Regions from separate parts of the Paenibacillus sp. FSL W8-0919 genome, predicted to be linked through region 2. Evidence: riboswitches for the same ligand, from Rfam matches in the RefSeq annotation. Region 2 holds a riboswitch; the other holds the start of a gene.
The links. A riboswitch is a leader RNA that binds a small molecule or an ion and turns the genes downstream of it on or off. The one in region 2 is predicted to bind S-adenosylmethionine.

Region 1 (7,177 bases), 330 kb from region 2:
GCTTCTTCCTTGCAGCCATGCCGCCAGCTTGGCGGCACTCTCTTCGGAATGAGCCATCCGCGCGCCTAGCGTCTTCATTCCCCGCATGAGCAGCCACGAATCCTGAACGCCAAGCACCGTGCCGAGCCCGTTCTGCAGCTGCTTCAGCCGCCCAGCCAGCTCTTCCGTTCTGGCAACCGCCAGACCTGCGAGAACGTCGCTGTGTCCCCCCAGAAATTTGGTGGCGCTGTGAATGACGATATCAACGCCGAATTCGATCGGCCGCTGATAGTACGGGGTCATAAAGGTGTTATCCAGAAGCGTAAGCAGATCATGCTCCTTCGCCCAATCGGTCACTGCGCCGATATCGGTAATGTTCAGCGTCGGATTGGACGGCGTTTCCATATAGACCGCCTTGGTGTTCGGCTTAAGCGCCGCCTTCACCTGATCGAGATCGGTCATGTCCACGAAGGTGCTCTCAATGCCCATCCGGTTCAGGATGCTGGTTAATAGACGGTAGGTTCCTCCATACACATCCTCCGTGACGATCATATGATCGCCTGCCGAGAGCAGCATGAATGAACTGGAGATCGCTGCCATGCCGGAAGCGTAAGCGAATCCGCGAACACCGCCTTCGAGCAGCGCGATATAATCCTCAAGCGCTTGGCGGGTCGGATTGCCGGATCGGCTGTAATCATGAAGCGGAGGCTGGTAGATATCCTCGTGGTGAAAGGTCGATGCCTGATAGATCGGCACGCTTGACGCTCCGGTGGCCCGGTCGATCTCCCCGCCGAAATGAAGCAGCTTCGTCTCGAAGCGGAGCGATTCCGCTTCCCGTCCTTTCGGGCCGGAATGCTTTCGACCCTTCGCGTCTATGCGTACGCCTTTATCGATGCTCATCCCAGAACGCCTCCTTCCACCTCGGCCACAGCTGCGTTCAAGGCCTCATCCAGATCCGCGATCAGATCGTCCGCATGCTCGATGCCGACCGAGAAACGCAGCAGTCTCTCATCCACCCCGACGGCCTCGCGGATCTCCACCGGAATGTCTGCGTGCGTCTGCACCGCCGGATAAGTCATGAGCGATTCAACGCCCCCGAGGCTCTCCGCGAAGGCAATCAGCTTGATATGGCGCAAAACAGGCTCTACATAGCGGGCATCTTTCACTTTAAAGGAGAAGATGCCTGTATTTCCGCTGGACTGCCGGTGCTGAATCTCATAACCCGGGTGATCAGGCAGCGCAGGGTAGAACACCTCTGCGATTGCCGGATGAGTCGTAAGAAAGTTTGCGACTGCAGTCGCATTGCTTTCGTGCCGGTCCATGCGGAGCGCCAGCGTCTTCATGCCCCGCATCAGCTGATAAGAATCGGAAGGGCTTAGCACCGCTCCGATGGAATTGTGCAAAAAGGCGATTTCTTCGGACAGTTCCTTGCCTTTCGTTACGATTAGCCCTGCGAGCACATCGTTATGTCCGCCCAAATACTTGGTGGCGCTATGAATGACGATGTCCGCCCCAAGCTCTATCGGCCGCTGGAAATACGGTGTCAGCAGCGTGTTGTCTACAATCGTGATCAGTCCATGATGTCTGGCCCATGTACAGACCGCTTCAATATCCGTGATCATCATCAGCGGATTGGTCGGGGTCTCGATAAATACCGCCTTTGTATTCGGCTTTCGGGACTGCTCCAGCGCGTCCAGGTCATTCGTGTCGACATACGATGCGCTCACGCCGAACTTGGACATGATTCTGTCCAGCAGCCGATAGGTTCCGCCATACAGATCCAGAGATACGATCAGATGATCCCCTTGGCTGAACATGGCAAATATCGTCTGCAAGGCCGCCATGCCCGAGCTGCAGGCAAAGCCGGCATCGCCGGATTCCAATTCGGCAATCGAATCCTCCAGCACTTGCCGGGTTGGATTCTTCGTGCGGATATAATCAAAGCCCGTGCTTTGGCCAAGCTTCGGATGACGGTATGCGGTCGCCTGATAGATCGGGAACGTGACGGCTCCCGTCACCGGCTCATGCACCGATCCGATCTGCGCCAGCCGGCTCTCGATATTCAGCGGTTTTCTCTCCATTACAACTTCCTCCTTGGCGGCTTCTATATTTGTGGACCGATATCATATGGGGTTTCTTGATATACATAGTAATTGAGCCAATTCGTAAACAATAAGTTAGCATGGGCCCGCCAGATCGAAGGAGGGTTGCTGGTCGGATCGTCATTCGGATAATAATTGCGCGGCAGCGCAATATCCAATCCCTTCGCAACATCCCGGTCATATTCCCATTTCAAGGAGTCCGGATCATATTCCGAGTGGCCGGTGGCGAATATTTGTTTGCCGTCCCTGCTTGCTACCAGGTAGATGCCTGCCTCCTCGGACTCCGACAGAATGACCAGGTCATCGATGCCCGCAATGTCTTCGCGCCGGACCTCGGTGTGGCGGGAATGCGGAACGAAGAACATGTCGTCAAAGCCGCGGAGCAGCTTCGTACAGGGCTCGCTGACCGTATGGGAAAACACGCCGAAGCACTTCTCTTCCAAGCTGTATTTCGGCACGCCGTAATGGTAGTACAAGCCGGCCTGGGATGCCCAGCAAATATGCATGGTCGAGGTCACATGCGTCTTGCTCCACTCAAAAATTTCCGTGAGCTCCTGCCAGTAGTTGACCTCCTCGAATTCGAGCTGCTCCACCGGAGCGCCGGTGATAATCATGCCGTCAAACCGGCGATTCTTCACTTGCTCGAACGTTTTGTAGAACGACTTTAAATGCTCAGCCGATGTGTTCTTGGATACATGGGAGCTTGGGTGCAGCAATACAACATCGACTTGAAGCGGCGAGTTACCGATCAGCCTCAGCAGCTGGGTCTCCGTCGTTTCCTTCGTCGGCATGAGGTTCAGAATCGCAATCCGCAGCGGGCGGATATCCTGGTGAAAGGCATGACTCTCATCCATAACAAAAATGTTCTCTCCAGCCAGCACTTCTTTGGCCGGCAGGGCATCAGGGATTTTAATTGGCACCTTAAGCTCACTCCTTCAAAATATGTAGTGGTACATCCGCTGCAGCTTGAGTCAGAGCGCTTTGACTGTATAAACGCAAGAAGACCTTTCTCGGTCGAGAAAGGTCGTCGTATACATTACTACAATGCTCCTCTCTCATCTGCCAGGCTATACGGTCAATCATGAATCGTATATCCTGCAAGAATTAGCACCGTGCGATATTGCCGCCGGTTGCCGGGTTTCATAGGGCTAGTCCCTCCACCTGCTCTTGATAAGATTTCGCTGTATTTAGTTGTATGGTTATATTGATACTTACTTTATATCATCCGAATATTTTCGTCAAGCATCTTTTCAAGCGAGCCGTCACATTACACCCCTTTCTCAATACCCTGTATTAACGCCTTCTGTTTGACCCGATTACAGCTTGAAAGCTCCCAAACCCGGCGTTATACTAGACAAGTGCTATTTAGCCCCATGATGAAAGAGGTGAAACATGAAAATGGACGGTGACCCGAGCCAGAACGTGGAAGCGAAGGATGCACAACCGCATAGGACCAGGATCAGCTTACCGGCAGAGGGCAGCGTTATTTTTCATGCGCTTTTGTCATAGTTCTCTTAGGAGAAAATCAACAAAGCCCGTACACCGGCTAAGCTGATATCCTGTGCCTTTAATGTACGAATGAAGAAGGAGTGATATCAGATGAAAATCCGGTTGGTTGATGCGGGTGTATTTACCCCTGTTGACGATATCCAGATGACGCTGACGGCACCGGCCAGCGGCTTTTACTGGCTAGATGCGGATGTCGATGATTTAGCCGAGCTGCAGCCGCTTTTCTCCCTGCATGATCTTGCGGTGGAGGACTGCCTGAGCGAAGAGGAGCAGCGTCCGAAGATCGAAATATATGAAAACCACTATTTTATCGTTGTAAACAGCATCCGTTTTGATGACGAGGAGATTTTCCTCCGGGCCCTCAATATTTTCCTGGGCAGACATTTCATCATCACGGTCACGAAACAGAAAATTCACGAGCTGCGGACCGTCAAGCCCCTTCTATGGGAAGACGAGGTCAGCACGCCTGACCGTTTCCTCTACCTGCTGATCGACTTGGTCACGGACAACTACTTTTCGGTCGGCGACCGGATCGAAGCCCGGATCGAGAAGCTGGAGGAAGACATTCTTATTCATACCAAGAAGACGCATCTCAGCGAAATTATCGGCCTGCGAAGCGAGATTCTATGGCTGAAGAAGGTGCTGGGGCCGCAGAAGGAAGTTATCAATACGCTCAACAAAAAGGATCTTCGGCTGATCGACGATCAGCTGCAGAAATATTTCAGCGATATTTATGAGAATGCCGTGAAAATTTCGGAAACATTCGAAACCTACCGCGATTTGATGGGCAACCTGCGGGAAGCGTATCAGTCGAGTATTGCGAATCGTGCTAACGAAATCATGCGCGTATTTACCGCTATTACGACCATCTTCATCCCGCTTACGCTGATTACAGGCATCTATGGGATGAACTTCGACAATATGCCGGAACTGCATTGGGAATATTCGTATTACGTTGTGATCGGGGTCATGGTATTCGCCGGCCTGCTGATGTTTTATTTGTTCCGAAAAAAGGACTGGATTTAATTTCACCGCATATACAGCAGCTTGTTGTTAAAGAGGAGGCGTCCCATGAGATCATTAGATCTTGCGGGGCTCCTCTTTTTCTATGTGAAATGCTGCTTCCCTCGCAGCAATCGTTCATTAAAAAAACGGTCCCACAAGTAGAAGGTTCTACTCATGGGACAGCGCTACCCTGCAGTCTATTCTTGCTTCACCCCGCACTCGCTTGGCGGGATTCCTCTCTGCGGAAGCGGATCCGGATCAGGCGCAGCCGCTCATACAGCTTCTCCGTTCCGCCAACCTCCTCTCCCCCCTTCTCTTGGCCGTATACCCGCTGAAGAACCGGCTTAAGAAACGTATCGCCAAGCTCCTCAAAAGCCTTCCATACCGCTGCTTGCTCAGCATCCGGCACGGTGCACAGCTCGGCTTGCACCAGCTGTTCGGTGTCATAGCCTTCCTTCTCAAGCCCCTCCAGCTGCTCGATCAGATCGCGGCGGGACAGCGACGTTCGCTCTTCCAGCTGCTCCAGCGTCGCTCCCTCGGCAATGCCAAGCAGCATCGAGCGTCGGATCCGGTACCGCTCCAGCTCCTGCTTGTACTTCTCCTCCTTCTGCTTATACAACCAGGAGACGAACACATCCTCCGGGAGCTGGTGATAAACCCAGTCTAGCGGAAAGGTTGTCTTGCGCTTGATCTTCGCCGTGATCTCAAGCCACTCCGCCCCATGCTCGGAAGCTTTGGCAGGCCCGATTCCTGGAAGCTGCAGCAGCTCCTCCTCGCTCTGGGGAACGAACGCGCTGATGAGCCGCAGCACCCGGTTGCTGGCGATAAAGTACGGAGCCTTCCGCCCGGAAGCCGCCTTCCGGCGCCTCCAGGCGCACAGCTCGGTATACAGCTCCTCCGAGCCGTACAGCTCGCTGTAGCATTGAAGCTTCTGCATATGGAGGTTCCTGCCGCCGATCTCTCCGGTCTCGTTAAATATCCCTTCGATGATCGGACGATACCCCTCCGCCAGCTTTCTGGCCAAATGGTGACGGTATACGCAGAGCAGCTCATTCCACGAGCCTCCTTCATACCAATCGTCATCTGCGGCCTCGCCCTCCGGCTCGATGTCCCGCCAGCCAAGGCTCCAGACGCCCTCCTCCTCTCCGATCCACACCTGGGCGAAACTCGAATGCCCCTGCTCGTCCGTCCTGCTCATCTGATTCATGAACACAATTTGCATGTCCTGTCTACCTCCCGTTATCACATTCTTCAGTACAACCAAAGACAACGCAAAAAAGCACCCCTACTCCGCCGCAGCGTCGTTAAGGGTGCTTCCCGTTTCACTATGTTATACTGTTGGCTATATAGTACCATAATTTGTAACGGGAGCCAACAGATTTTATAAAGATCTATCCGTTTACCGTCACGAAGTCTTCGGGCTTTCTGTTACTTCTCGGCAAGAGCCAGCTTGGCAAGCGCGATGGCGCCGCACAGCCCCGCATTATCGCCCAGCTGCGGCGGCACGATAAACTGATCGATGTTCTCGCGCAGGCTAGGATGATGAACGTAGCCGGCCAGCAGCTCTTGAAGCTTGGTACGGATCATCGGAAACAGATGCTCCTGCTTCATGACGCCGCCGCCCATAACGATCCGCTGTGGAGAGAGAATCAGCACATAATTCATCAGTGCTTGAGCCAGATAGTACGCTTCCATCTCCCAAGCCGGATGGTCCGGTGTCAGTTCCGCCCCCGGAACCCCCCAGCGTTTGCCGAGCGAAGGTCCTGCAGCAAGTCCCTCCAGGCAGTCTGCATGGTACGGGCATGTGCCTTCATAACGATCCTCCGGATGGCGGCGGACATAGATGTGACCCATTTCCGGATGGGACAAGCCGTGGATCAGCTCGCCGGATACAACAGCGCCTGCTCCCACACCCGTGCCGATCGTAATGTACAGGCAGCTGTCCAAGCCTTGAGCAGCTCCCCAAGTATATTCACCAAGCGCGGCCCCGTTAACGTCCGTGTCAAAGCCGATCGGAACCCCGAACCGCTCCTCCAGTGCTTTTACGATGTTATAGTTGCTCCAATGCGGCTTAGGCGTCGTCGTAATGCAGCCATATGTAGGACTGCCCTTCACCGGATCGATCGGACCGAACGAACCTACGCCGATCGCTTCAATATCCTTATCCGCAAAAAAGCTGAAGACGTTCGCCATCGTCTCCTCAGGGGTTGTTGTCGGGAAGCTTACCCGTTCCACGACCGTACCGTCCGCAGTTCCAACTCCGCAAACGAACTTCGTTCCTCCTGCCTCAATAGCTCCAAGTAAACTCATGCTACTCATCCTCTCCACGTGTGCTCTCTTTCTCTTGGGTTGTTAAACAAGCTCTATTCGTCAGCATATGGAAACATTCCTCTTCCGTCAAGCCTAATCCCTCTTGCTCGGGCCTCGCCCCGTTCCCGAAGCTGCCAGGAGCAGCCAGGAAAAGAGGACGATCATGCCGGTCCAGGCCCAGGCGAGCCGGCTGTCACCGTTGCTTACAGCAACGTAAATCGCTGTTGGCAGCGTCTGTGTCACCCCGGGAATGTTGCCGGCCACCATCCACG
Region 2 (7,177 bases):
CCACTTCTTTGAACTCCAAGTTTTTCGGATTTTCCGTAATATCCTTCGCGGTCGCTTCCAGCTTGGTTTCGTCCGCCAGCTTGATAACGCCGTTCTTGGACAGCAGGGTCAGCGCACGGCCCGCGTTGGACGGATCGTTCGGAATGGCGACCACGGCGCCGTCCTTCAGCTCGTCGACCGACTTGATCGTTCTGGAATAAGCGCCAAGCGGCTCAACGTGTACGGCGATAACGGACTCCAGCTTCAATCCGCGTTCCTTGATCTCGTTATCGAGATACGGCTTATGCTGGAAGAAGTTCGCGTCGATCTCCTTGGAGTCGACCTTCGTATTCGGCAGCACATAATCGGTGAATTCGACAATTTCCAGATTCACGCCCTCTTTTTCGAGCGCAGGTTTGATATGCTCAAGAATCTTTGCATGCGGTGCCGGCGAAGCACCCACCTTAATGGTTACCTTCTCTTGTCCCGCAGCGCCGTTTGTATCCGCAGGCTCCGATGCGTTATCCGCAGGCTTGCTGCCGCAAGCAGCCAGCACCGCGACCAAAGTCAGACTAATGAATGCCAATACCCATTTTTTCATCCTAAAACTCTCCCTCCGAAAATAGTTTATCTATATGATGTCTTCCTTGTTGCTCCAGCAATCCGTTATTTTCTTGTAAAATGACGCACCAGCCGGTCTCCCGCCATCTGCAGGAGCTGCACCAACACAATCATCAAGACAACGGCCAAAATCATAATCTCCGTCTCATAACGGTAGTAACCGTACTTGATCGCCAAATCCCCCAAACCGCCGCCGCCAACCTGGCCGGACATCGCGGTATACGATACGAGTGTCACGATCGTGACGGTCATGCTTGCCAGCAAGCCCGGGCGTGCCTCCGGAAGCAGTACCCGAAACACGATCTGGCTGGTGGACGAGCCCATGGCGTGGGCGGCTTCGATGACGCCTTTATCCACTTCGTTCAGCGCCGTCTCCACAAGTCTCGCGAAGAACGGCGCCGCGCCGACGACAAGCGGAGGAATGGTCCCGAGCACGCCGTATGATACGCCGACGATCGACTTCGTAATCGGAAGCATGGCTACGATCAGAATGATGAATGGAACCGACCGCAGAATGTTCACGATGAACGACAGGATGGAGTAGCCGAAGCGAACCAAGCCTGACGTTGATCTTGCAGCCATATAGAGCAGCACCCCGATCGGGAGACCGATAATGAAGCTGAACAAGGCCGAAGCGCCCAGCATGCGCAGCGTATCCAGCGTCGCCGTGCCAATCTCATTCCAATCCACCTGAGAAAAATCCAGTCCGAGCATCAATGAATCACCTCCACGTCTAATCCTTGATCCAGCAGTCTGCGGATCGTGTCTTCAATCGCGCCTTCGCTGCCTTCAAACCGCACGATCAGCTGCCCGTACGGCGTTTCCTTGATCGTTGAGATGGTCCCCTGCAGGATCGCAAAGTTAACCCCGGTCTCATGGACCGTATGCGACAAGATCGACTCGTACGTCTTCGACCCGAGGAACGTGATCTGCACCGCCTGCGAGGAACCCCCGTCTTTTCCTTGAAGCGCCAATCGCAATGCATCGCCGTTGTCCATCTCCTGACGGATGAACTCCCGCGTAACCTCATGCTTCGGCTTCAGGAACACTTCCGTCACCGGACCTTGTTCTACAATGCCGCCTTGGTGAATGACCGCTACCCGGTCGCAAATGCTCTGAATGACATGCATTTCATGCGTAATCAGCACAATCGTCAGGTTAAACTTCTTGTTAATATCCAGCAGCAGCCGCAGGATCGAATCCGTCGTCTGAGGGTCCAAGGCCGAGGTCGCCTCGTCGCAGAGCAGCACCTCCGGGTCGCTTGCAAGCGCCCTGGCGATTCCTACCCGCTGCTTCTGGCCGCCCGACAGCTGGGACGGGTACTTGTCCCGATGCTCCGCAAGACCGACCAAATTCAGCAGCTCGCCTACCTTGCGCTCGATGTCCGCCTTCGAGGTCTTGATCAGACGAAGCGGAAAGGCGATGTTGTCATAGACCGTTGCCGAGGACAGCAGATTGAAATGCTGAAAGATCATGCCGATCTTCCGCCGCTCCGCCTGCAGCTGCTTCTTTCCGAGGCTCGTCAGGTTGACGCCGCCTACCCACACCTCGCCGGACGTCGGACGTTCCAGCAAATTCATGCAGCGGATGAGCGTGCTCTTGCCTGCCCCGGAATGTCCGATGACACCGAATATTTCTCCTTTTTCAATCGACAAATTCAATCCGGATAATGCTGTGGTCGTTCGGCCGGCTTTTCCGTACTGCTTCGTCAATTGCTTCAGTTCAATCAAACCGTGATCCCCCTTTTTTCGTGCTAACGTTTCATATCTATTTACCCGCAAAAGAAAAGAGCCACTTTTTGCAGAATCAAAAAGGGCTCTCTTTACATAAAGTCGACGCCTTTTCTCATCTGTCAAAGCAGCCTTTACGTCGCGCTGCTTTGAAGGAATTAGCACCATGTCACTCCATTTGCGTTCATTGCACTTGCAATCAACGCTGGAGCCGGTTGCCGGGCTTCATCGGGCCTGTCCCTCCGCCTCTCTCGATAAGAAAACTCGATATGAAATTTTTTCGTTATATTGATGTGTTTTTCAAATCATATTCATGAATGCAATTGTTAGTATAGTTTTTTTTCGCCCTTTTGTCAAAAGGAATTTCATGGTCGGCTCTATCAAGCCCGGATCCCGTTCTTCGCCCACATTTGGTTCGTATACCGGTAGGATGCTCTCAGGCTTTGGCACACCATCTCAAGCCCTTGCTCCAGCTCGTCCAAATGCTGCCCGATATCCTCCAGCTCGATTCGCTCCGACAATCCCTGATGGCGCTGCCACAGGTCGTCCTGCATTTCCGAATTCATGTAATGAATCTCGGTGTTGCGCCGTTTCCGCAGCTTGTTCATCGGCGTTTTATAGCGCTCCTTTATGGCCTCCAGCTCTGCGGACAGCTCGCCGTGCGCCTTCAGGAACTTGAACTGGCGAAGCACGGTGAAGTAGGAGAAATGCTCCTTCACCTTCGAGGTGTTGAGATCGTACAGATCGTTCAGCACTGTCCCCAGCTTGTCAAGGATTGAGAATACCCGAATAAATCCGTTCTTATAGAAATAAACATAGCGCCGGTATTCCCCTTGCTCCTCAATCGACATGTCATCCACATATCCCGAGTTGACCGACCGGCTGAAATGCTTCGCTGCATTCCAGCTCTGCTCCAGCTCATCGAGCGATACGATCAAACCGCGCGTCCATATTTCAAGCTTGCGAAAGTCATGCGTCGGGTCCTGATTCTTCTCCATTTCCTTCTTCAGCAGCTGGCTCGTCTTGACCATCGATTCGATCGCTTCTTCAAGCAGCCCGTTATTCTGCCGCGGTTGTTCCCCAAGCAACAAACGAAGCATTGGCCGCACCTCCTACGTCAAAATGTCCCTGATTCCCTCTAGGATGGACTGGTCATTTGCCGAAATATTCGTTCCAGCGGGCATCCACCGTCTTTACGATATCCTCCCGCGGGAACAGCTCATCCGGGTATCCGGGCTTCATGCGGGCATCAATGACCAGCGGAAGCTTGTACGACAGATGATGATGCTCGATCTCGCTGGCGGCGAAGATATCCGTTGCGGGATTAAAGCGGGTAAATACCGTCCACAAGAACGAAGTTTGCGTGGCGGACGTCGACTTGGCATCATCCACGACGATCACCAGCGGCCATTTCGTGCTGCGGGCATGCATGAACTCCATGACGCGCTGGGCCAGCTCAGGTTCTTTCTCATAGGATGCCCCGGATACGACAAGGCAACCGCCGCAATATGCGACCGCCTGGGAAATTCCCGGAATATCCCCTTCATCGTAGCTTCGCGGCAGCTCGCGGATCGGCTCCCCGATCCCCATCAGCACGGCCTTGCTGCCGTGATTCAGCTTCTGCCCCGTATAATCCAGCGTATCATGCGAGGTTTTATTAAATATGAATAAATCCGTTGCCGGATTAAATCGTTCCAGCACCGCTTCAAGCGTCTCGTTGAAATCCGACAGGTCCAGCGGCCGGTTCGTCAGCATCAGCATTTTGGTGAGCGACAGCTGACCCTCGCCCAGAATCCGGAACGCGGAGACGAGGGCCTCGCGGGAATAGCTCTCCCGAACGACCGCCGCCGTCAGCGCGTGGAAGCCGGTTTCCGCATAGGTCCAAAGCGAGCGGACCGACGGCATCACCATCGGGAAGGCCGGGGACAGCAGGCGCTGCAGAAACTCGCCGAGGTAGTAGTCCTCTTGCCGCGGCTTTCCGACGATCGTTGCCGGATAAATGGCGTCCTTGCGATGCCACATATTCTTCACATGAAGCACCGGGAAGTCATGCGCAAGGGAATAATAGCCGTAGTGATCGCCGAAAGGGCCTTCCAGACGGCGCTCATGCGGCGGTACGATTCCGCTGATCGCGAATTCCGCCTCTGCCGGGATGCGGTGTCCGCCAAGCGGGTTGTCCGTCATCGGCAGCTTGCCGCCCATAATCAGCGAAGCCAGCAGCAGCTCCGGCAGATGCTCCGGCACCGGTGCGATAGCGGAGGCAATCAGCGCAGGTGGGCCGCCGACAAAGACGGACACCGGCAGCGGCTGATTCTGCTGCTCTGCCTCGAAGTAGTGAAAGCCGCCTCCCTTATGAATCTGCCAATGGATTCCGGTGGTCGAGTCATCATAAATTTGAATCCGGTACATGCCCAGATTATGATCCTTCGGCTTCGATGGGCTCTCGGTATAGACGAGCGGCAGCGTGATGAACGGTCCGCCGTCCTCCTGCCAGCTGGTCAACCGCGGTAGCTGCTTGAGCGGATTCTCCGTCACCTTGACGCCCATCACCGGCGCTTCTTGCTGAGGCACGGATTTCATCCCTACCTTTAAAATATCCTTAAACAGCCCGCGTTCATTCCACAGCGCGGAAAACGTAGGCGGCAGCAGCTTATCGGTTGCCCCGATGATCGATTTCATCAGCTGCTCCGGGCGCGGACCGAATGCCATGTCGACCCGGCGCGCGGTTCCGAACAGATTCGTTGCCACTGGAAAAGGCGTCCCTTTCACATTGGTAAACAGCAGGGCAGGTCCTCCCTCTTCGATCACGCGCCGGTGAATTTCAGCCAGCTCCAGATACGGATCCACCGGTGCTTCAATGACAGCAAGATCATTTTCCTTGCGAAGCGTTTCAAGCCATTGGCGTAGATTCTGGTAAATCAAGTGCTCCACTCCTTCGGGTACAACAAAGTCCTCGAGCATGTTTCGCTTCGGGGACTTCGCCTGCACAAATATTAAAATGTTCCATGTTGCATACTGTAGTGACGGGAATTAGCCGATCTTCTCCCCGCGCAGCTCCAATTCGCCCTGCTGCTCGACCGGTGCCAATTCTCTTAGCTGCCATACCCTCACGCTCAAATAACTGAGCACGCCGAACAGCGCAGAGATCAGAAGGGTATGACCAAGCGCGGAGAATACATAGACTTCGTCATTGTGCATCGTGGCCATAATGATGGCGCCGCTGAAAATCTGCAGCAAGCACAGCACCGTTGCCGAAACTCCGAGCATCTGAATTTCGCGGTTGTCCCGGTTTCGCCAATAAGCGAAATGTCCCATTACGGCTACTACGATGAGCAGCAGAAGAGCCGCCACCCGGTGCATGAAGGCAATGCCCACGCCGCCGCCGAGCTCCGGAATCACTTCCCCGTTGCAGAGCGGCCAGCCGGAGCACCCCTCTCTCGAGTCGGTGTGGCTTACGAATGCTCCGATATATACCACGATATACGTATAAATCGTCGCCCCCCAGACGAGTCGGCGAAAACCATTGCTGACCCGGGGCAGCCGCTCCGATCCAAGCGGCATCTTCGCCTTCTCTACCCTCCGCATGCCCAGCGCAAGCATAACCGAGCTAGCGAATGCGATGAGCGAGAAGCCGAAATGCAGCGCCATCACGGCCGCCGACTGAGGCTTGACGACTGCGAGCGCTCCCATAATCGCTTGTACAATCACGAACACCGATGTCATGACCACATAAGCCATCAGATCCTTGCGGTCACGCTTGTATCTCCAAAATGCGATCAGGGAAGCCAGGGCGGCCAAGCCGGCCATCCCGCTGACAGCGCGGTGCGAGTATTCGATCAAGGAGGAGACGGTGTAAGCGGGAATAAACTTTCCGTTACACAGCGGCCACTCTTGTCCACAGCCAAGCCCGGAGTCGGTCTTGGTAACGACCATGCCCCCGAAGGTGGCGAAGAACATGACTGCGCATGTTATGTAACTCAGCCATTTTAATTGTTTATCATTCACTAATCTCACCTGCTGCCTATATTCTTAACAATCCGCCATCAATAGCGGATTCCTTATTGCAGTCTAAATTTCATTATACCTGATTATGCCGCGACGGTCACTTTAACGATTGTGACAAAATGTTCAAAATTAGGAGAAGCTTATTGCCAAAAACAACACCGCCGCCAAGGGATCATCCATAGGCGACGGTGCGTTGTGCATCATTCCCGTTATGCTCACTTATGAATCGTTTCGTACACATCCACCGCACGCTGCAGGAAATCTTCGATTTCCTCGCGGGATTTGCGGAATTTGTTGACGAAGCGGACAAGTTCCCGTCCGTCGGCATAGGCGACGAAGCTAGGGATACCGAGGATGTTCTGCTGCTGGCTTACATCGCCGACAGCATCGACGTCAACTTCTACCAGGGTCAGCTGGTTCGAGAATTTCTGCTCAACATCCGGCATGAATGGATCGATAAACTTGCAATCACCGCACCAGTCTGCTTTGAATACTGCGACAGTCAAGCGCGGAGACTGGATAGCAACCTGAAATTCGGCTTCCGAAGTGATTTTGTCCATGGATGATCTCCCCTTTTCGTCGAAATGGTTCAACTTTAGTGAATCAAAATGTGGAGTGGAAGTCAAATATTCGTGACATACTGACAATACCAAGATAGAGCAATCGCCAAGATGACCAAGCGACTAACGGCAGGTGAGAACGGGATGCAGCAAGGCGAAAAAGACAAACAGGCGTGGTCCGGATCCATACGCAGATGGGTGTCCACATTGGCGGAAGCCGCAGTCGAAGCCTTGACTGGACGGGTGACCTCCTGGGAAATATCCTCCAAGCTCCGGGATGGC

Region 1: another riboswitch for S-adenosylmethionine. It lies ahead of metA (homoserine O-acetyltransferase MetA); the one in region 2 lies ahead of NST44_RS10005 (methionine ABC transporter ATP-binding protein).

The regions. Positions count from the first base shown of each region.
Region 1 is NZ_JBBOPV010000001.1:2,599,844-2,607,020, reverse strand. It holds gene NST44_RS11635 (trans-sulfuration enzyme family protein) at 1-879, opposite strand, end outside; gene NST44_RS11630 (aminotransferase class I/II-fold pyridoxal phosphate-dependent enzyme) at 876-2,060, opposite strand; gene metA (homoserine O-acetyltransferase MetA) at 2,084-3,001, opposite strand; SAM riboswitch class I at 3,134-3,258, opposite strand; gene corA (magnesium/cobalt transporter CorA) at 3,681-4,616, shown strand; gene NST44_RS11615 (HRDC domain-containing protein) at 4,804-5,817, opposite strand; gene NST44_RS11610 (ROK family protein) at 6,024-6,905, opposite strand; gene modB (molybdate ABC transporter permease subunit) at 6,999-7,177, opposite strand, start outside.
Region 2 is NZ_JBBOPV010000001.1:2,265,549-2,272,725, reverse strand. It holds gene NST44_RS10015 (MetQ/NlpA family ABC transporter substrate-binding protein) at 1-580, opposite strand, end outside; gene NST44_RS10010 (methionine ABC transporter permease) at 646-1,314, opposite strand; gene NST44_RS10005 (methionine ABC transporter ATP-binding protein) at 1,314-2,330, opposite strand; SAM riboswitch class I at 2,443-2,591, opposite strand; gene NST44_RS10000 (Cthe_2314 family HEPN domain-containing protein) at 2,711-3,430, opposite strand; gene NST44_RS09995 (UbiD family decarboxylase) at 3,483-5,252, opposite strand; gene NST44_RS09990 (COX15/CtaA family protein) at 5,361-6,335, opposite strand; gene NST44_RS09985 (thioredoxin family protein) at 6,551-6,895, opposite strand; gene NST44_RS09980 (DUF2515 family protein) at 7,007-7,177, shown strand, end outside.